3 regions of the uncultured Vagococcus sp. genome follow, and region 2 is predicted to be linked to each of the others. Evidence: predicted binding sites of a transcription regulator. Region 2 holds the regulator's gene; each other region holds the start of a gene.

Region 1 (2,207 bases), on a different contig from region 2:
AAACTGGTCTTGCCGCTGTTTGGATTTCCAGCCAAGGCTATGATTTTATTTGTCATCTATCTAGACATCCTTTACTAAAACTAATTCGGCTTCAGCTTTGCGCAAGGTTAGTTCGTATCCTCGAATCGTCACCTCGATGGGATCACCTAAAGGAGCCACCTTGCGAATCATCACGTCAACACCCCGGGTTAACCCCATGTCCATCAGCCGTCTACGCAGGACCCCACCACCTAAAACGTTTTCAATTTTTTTAACCGCACCGATACTAACACTATCTAATGTCTGATAGCTAACTGCTTGATGATGTTCCGTCGATACCTTAACTTGGCTAGCAACCTTTTGACTAATTGCCAGGCGAGCATCTTTGACTGAAATTATTAAATCTCCTCGTTTGTCTTGAGAAATAATCCTAATTTTCGCTCCTTTAACAAATCCTAAGTTAGCTAAATGCCGATCAGAAGTACTGGCATTGATCACTTCTTCAAAATAATAAAGAATTCCCACGGAACCTTCTTGTAAATTAAGCATTTTTTCACCTCACTCATTTTAACTTGTTTCTATTTTCACATGTTAAATTCCAACGATACTGATAATCATTCTCAATTGTTATCTTAATAGTATCTCCCTTCCGATTATTTGTCAATGCTTTTCCGCCAGACTTTGCGTCTTTTTTCACGATAAAAAAGAGTAGAAACCACGACCTCCCTTTGTTTTTTTATGCTGATTCTTCTCAAATTAGCCAATGGGGTCAGACACAACATATAGATGATCTCCTTATGACATTATCCAGTATGAGTTCCCATAAAACATCTCTAATATAGAAGTAAGCGATTGCCATTAACTAGATGATGTGCCACGAAAAAAATATGGCACTATTTAACAAATTTTTTTCAATGAAAAGCATTATGAAAGCCCGATAAATCAGTTTTGTGAAAGTTAACACCTACCAACCGTTGTGTTCGTTCGTGTTTTAACCACAATATATAGTGTTTTCCAGTTGACTTTTTTTCTGTAGGGGGTATACTAGTAATTAGTTAAAAAACGAAATTCCTTGGAGGTAATTGACATGACTAATATCACATTATATACAAAGGACAACTGTCCACAATGCAAAATGACTAAACGGTTTTTGACCGATAAAAATATTTCATATAGCGAAGTAAACATCGATTCAGAACCACAATATATAGATTGGTTAAAAGATCAAGGACATCGTAGCGTGCCTGTCGTAACTGCTAGTGAAGATATCACAATTGTTGGTTTCAGACCAGATCAATTAAGAGCTTTAGCAGTTTAAGATGAAACTTGCTTATTTTAGCGTCACGGGCCAAACCAGGCGCTTTATTAAAAAAGTCGGCTTACCCGCTTACGAAATCGATCGAACCAATCCATTTCATGAACTAAATGAACCTTATATATTAGTCGTTCCTACTTACGATAGAGACATTACCGAGGTAGCGGACGACTTTATTGAATTTAAGAGTAACCAACAGCAACTCAAAGGCGTTGTTGGCAGTGGCAATTTAAATTTTGGCGAGCTCTATGTCTATACGGCAAAAGAGATAGCACACAGATACCACATCCCCATGCTGTTTGATTTCGAAATGAATGGCACCCCAGATGATGTAGAAAACTTTAAGAAAGTAGTGAGTGAAATTGAGTCTAAAACAACTAGATGAAGTAAGTTACTTCAAATTAAACAATGAAATTAACCGCCCTGTAGATGGACAAATTCCGTTACATAAAGATAAAGAAGCCTTGGCAGCCTTTTTCTTAGAAAACGTTGAGCCCAATACCATGAGCTTTAGTTCTACAAAAGAAAAAATTGACTACTTAATCGAACACGAATTCCTTGAAGAAGCATTTATTCGTGATTATTCAATCGAATTTATTGATTCCCTTTACACTTTCTTAGATGAGCAACACTTTGAATTTAAATCCTTTATGGCTGCTTACAAATTTTATTCTCAGTATGCCCTTAAAAGTAATGACGGAACTCAGTATTTAGAACGTTACGAAGACCGAGTGGCCTTTAATGCGTTGTATTTTGCTGAAGGAAACGAACAGTTGGCTTTGGACATTGCCGATGAAATGATTCACCAACGTTATCAACCAGCAACCCCTTCCTTCTTAAATGCGGGACGGAAGCGCCGTGGTGAATTAGTCTCTTGTTTCTTATTACAAGTCACAGATGACATGAACAGTAT
Region 2 (2,207 bases):
GTTCATTAATGCCATAAAGCTGATGCAAGGTAAAAACCGTCTCTTTTAACTCTTGCTGAATTTGCTCTTTATCGATATACAAACCATCTAATAAGCTGACAAAATAGGCCCAGTCAAAGGTTTCATTCACGCTGGAAAGCTTAGGTTTTTCCGAACTAAAAAACTCATCCTTAGCCACACTTAAGGTCACTTCATGTGAAGCAATGCTCTCTTGATTAAACTGATAAACATCCAAGAATTTTTTAGTAACGTCAGCGTATTCCGTCGTATTCACTTTTGGAATAGCAAAACGCTGCACAAGCTTTTGGTAGCGACGATCGCCGACACTGTCCAATAATAAGACAGCTAAGACGTCGTCTTGGAAAAGTTCTTCCGCCTTTAATGGCGCCTGTAATTCATAAATGAAATGGCGGCGTCCACCTGCCTCTTTGACAAATACCCGCAATAGACCGATGCCTTCAAGCTTAACTCGAGCATTAAATAAACGGGGTAAATCAATGTTTAACTGATTAAACAAATCCGAATGGCGCAACTCGTGACTGTCATAATCAGACTCATCTACAGCCGTTAAAAAGGTGTGATAAATGCTAAAAGCATCCATGCCAATAATTGGCTGATATAAATAGCTAAGTAATTGTTCATCATGACTGGTAATCGGAGCTGCCAATTTAACAGTAAAACTATCTTGCGGATGAAGTTGCTTCCACGAACTATTCAAATCGAGGCCTCCTTATGCTAATACGCTAATTTCTTATCATTCATTGTCGATTTCTCAGGATTCAGGCGTTTCATCTTCCTTATTAAGAATCTCTTGCATTTCCTTTAAGAAAACACCCATGTCTTTAAATTGACGGTAAACACTGGCAAAACGAATATAAGCAATCTCATCCAAGTTAACCAAATCTTCCATCACATATTCACCAATTTTTGTAGTTGAGACTTCATTTTCCCCAAGTCCACGAACCTTATTTTCTACTTGATCCACGATTTGTTCCATTTGTTCCATCGATACTGGACGCTTTTCAGCCGAACGGATTAACCCTCTTAAAATTTTATCTCGATTAAATTCTTCACGTCCACCATTTTTCTTAATCACCAATAATGGTGCTGCTTCTATTCGTTCAAATGTGGTAAAACGAAACCCACAGGATTCACATTCTCTTCTTCTTCTTATGGCACGGCCATCATCAGCAGGTCGACTATCGACGACACGAGACCCGTTGTATTGACACTTTGGACACTGCATGTTTTTTCACCTCGTGTATTCTATCTATTTTAAGTTACTAATAATCACTATATTACAGTTATTATAACATGAAAAGCAGTCAATGGTATAGTCCTTATACCCTGATAAATAAAGAAAGAAAGAACACCTTGGTATTTTTCCAGATGTTCTTTCTTTTAGTTGTTTAATCTAGTTGCAAGTTGCCATCCATTTATCTAACTGCTCCTCTGTTTCCGCAACAGTCCCTGAATTGTCAATTAAGATATCCGCCAAGTGTCGTTTCTCTTCAATTGGCAGCTGACTGGCGATTCGTTTTCTAGCCTCAGCTTCAGACAACTGATCACGAGCCATTAGCCGTTCCAACTGTATTTTTTCCGGCACGTAAACCACCATCACCTGATTGACCCGCCGATCATAGTGAGCCTCGTACATTAGCGGCACATCTACTACCACTAATGGAATTTTTTGGACCACCCATTTTTTAATCTCACCTGAGATAGCTTCCGCCAATTCTTCACTTAAAAGCTGATTCAACAATTGGCGTTTAAGCTCATCCGAAAAAACAATGTTCCCAAGTTTTTTTCGATTTAAGTGACCCTCTTCTGTCAGGATACCATCGCCAAAATGAAGACGAATTTTCTCCAAACCAACCGTTCCCGGTTCAACTACTTCCCGGGCGATAATATCTGAATCAACAATTGGAATGGCCCGCCTTTTGAAATAATTGGCAACGGTCGTCTTTCCAGTGGCAATCCCACCAGTTAAGCCTAGTATAAAGGTCATCTCTTAATCCCTCATCTTTCGTTGGCGCAATTTCTGACAAGTCGGACAATAATGGGTGCCACGCTGGGCCACCTTCGTTTTGATAATCCCTGTGCCACAACGGGGACAAGGAACTCCTGTTTGACCATAAACATTGAGGGAGACCTGAAATTTCCCAGCTTCTCCCAAGGCGTTCTTATAGGTCCGAATAGTCGTCCCT
Region 3 (2,207 bases), on a different contig from region 2:
TTCGCCCAACAGGAAGCTGAAAATAAAGATTTAGTCATTAGGGAATACCCAAGTAGTTTTTATTTGCAGTATAATTTTGAAAATAAAATTTTTGCTAATAAAAATGCCCGCAATGCAATTTCGCTGATGATCGATTCGCAACAAATTGTGACGAGTATCTTGGGAGATGGTTCCAAAGCGATTAATGGGTATGTTCCCACTGGCATTGTCAACCCTGAAACGGGACAAGATTTTGCCAAGGAATCGGGGAAACTAACAACGACAGATCCAGACAAGGCCAAGGAACTTTGGGCGAAAGCCAAAGAAGAATTGAAAATGGAAACTGGTGAAGTTACCTTGCTAGCTTCGGACACGGACTCGGCTAAAAAACTAGCAGAATACGTCCAGGGTGTATTAGGTGAGTTGGAAGGCCTAAAAGTCAATATCTCCAACGTGCCATTTAATAATCGTTTAGATGCCATGAGCAAAGGAACCTTTGATGTAGTCTTAGCTGGTTGGGCAGCCACTTATGCAGACCCTTATGATTTCTTACAGCTAGTTAACTCAGGCACGCCACAAAACTATGGAAACTGGCAGAATGAAGCATATGCCAAGTTATTAAAAGATGCCTCATCGACGTTTGTGAATGACAATGAAAAACGCTGGAGTTTGTTATTGGATGCGCATAAGTTAGTGATAGAAGAGGCGCCAGTTACTCCGTTGTATCAAGGTAGCGAAAGTTACTTGGTTAAACCTAAGGTGGAGAACCTTGTATACCGCTCCTTAGGTAGTCCGTATTATAAAAATGTGTCTCTAAAAGAATAAGGAGAAGTTAACACCACGCTAATGAAGGAATCAGCGTGGTGTTTTTTGCTTTTGATTCAGTTTCATTTGCCATTAAACTGAGATAAAAAAAAACTCAATATAAGGAAATAGGGACGAATGTGAAAAAAGTTTTTTTGTTACACAGCTTGTGAAACACCTCGTATTCTTGCTTTCATCAATTTTTTTCAAAACAAACACACACTATATGTAGTTATCAATGATAAAAAATAAAAATAAAACCACAATATATGGTTGTAAAATCAGCGGAATTGATATAAGATATATGGAGAGAAATATAAAGGAGTTTGATGTTCTATGATGGAAGTAGCGGGGAAAAATAAGGAAATTGTGTATTTAAATTCAAAGATGCAGAATATTAAAGTGGTAAAAAGAGACGGTCGATCAGTGGAATTTGATGACAAGAAAATTTATGATGCATTATTAAAAGCGGAGGAAAAAATTCAAGGTGAAATTCGTCCCCTTGCCCAAGCTAGAATTCAACACATTGTAGAACTGATAGACGAAGAAATTGCTGAACGTTTTTCCGAAGACGTTAAAATATACGAAATCCAAAATATCGTGGAGCATATTTTATTAGGTCAACAGGAGTATGACTTAGCAGAAGAGTACATTAATTATCGGACTCACCGAGATTTTGAACGGAGCAAAGCGACGGATATTAATTTTACGATTAGTAAATTGATTGATAAAGATCAGGCTGTGGTGAATGAGAATGCCAATAAAGACAGTGACGTATTCAACACGCAACGGGATCTAACAGCCGGGATTGTCGGCAAATCAATTGGCTTAAAAATGTTACCGCCTCATGTGGCTAACGCCCATCAAAAAGGTGATATTCATTATCACGATTTGGATTACCATCCTTATACGCCGATGACAAACTGTTGTTTAATCGATTTTGACAGCATGTTAAATAATGGCTTTAAGATTGGGAATGCTGAAGTGGAGGCGCCTAAATCGATTCAAACGGCAACAGCTCAAATTTCGCAAATCATTGCCAACGTGGCATCTAGCCAGTACGGTGGCTGTTCTGCTGATCGAATCGATGAGCTTTTGGCGCCTTTTGCTGAGAAAAACTATCAGAAACATCTGGCAGACGCTCAAGAATGGATTGAAGATAGCCGCCAACACGATGCGTATGCTAAGGCTAAAACAAGCAAAGATATCTATGATTCCATGCAAAGTTTGGAATATGAAATCAATACCCTCTTTACTTCTAATGGACAGACGCCATTTACTTCTTTAGGATTTGGTTTAGGCTTAAATTGGTTTGAAAAAGAGATTCAGAAATCTATTTTACAAATCAGAATTAAGGGATTGGGCCAAGAGCATCGGACAGCTATTTTTCCTAAGTTGATTTTCTCGATAAAAGAAGGGGTTAA

Evidence for each region. The regulator NrdR, encoded in region 2, represses ribonucleotide reductase genes. The targets are predictions, from matches to a motif close to ACACNATATATNGTGT.
Region 1: the regulator NrdR is predicted to act here: its motif matches at 975-990, upstream of nrdH (glutaredoxin-like protein NrdH).
Region 3: the regulator NrdR is predicted to act here: its motif matches at 1,044-1,059, upstream of nrdD (anaerobic ribonucleoside-triphosphate reductase).

Annotation. Positions count from the first base shown of each region.
Region 1 is NZ_CAUQJB010000012.1:16,625-18,831, forward strand. Features, by position in the region: gene feoB (ferrous iron transport protein B) at 1-56, opposite strand, end outside; gene RWN13_RS11470 (ferrous iron transport protein A) at 61-528, opposite strand; gene nrdH (glutaredoxin-like protein NrdH) at 1,067-1,297, shown strand; gene nrdI (class Ib ribonucleoside-diphosphate reductase assembly flavoprotein NrdI) at 1,299-1,679, shown strand; gene nrdE (class 1b ribonucleoside-diphosphate reductase subunit alpha) at 1,657-2,207, shown strand, end outside.
Region 2 is NZ_CAUQJB010000021.1:16,373-18,579, forward strand. Features, by position in the region: gene RWN13_RS15540 (DnaD domain protein) at 1-718, opposite strand, end outside; gene nrdR (transcriptional regulator NrdR) at 773-1,246, opposite strand; gene coaE (dephospho-CoA kinase) at 1,415-2,008, opposite strand; gene mutM (DNA-formamidopyrimidine glycosylase) at 2,012-2,207, opposite strand, start outside.
Region 3 is NZ_CAUQJB010000012.1:45,701-47,907, reverse strand. Features, by position in the region: gene RWN13_RS11620 (peptide ABC transporter substrate-binding protein) at 1-804, shown strand, start outside; gene nrdD (anaerobic ribonucleoside-triphosphate reductase) at 1,123-2,207, shown strand, end outside.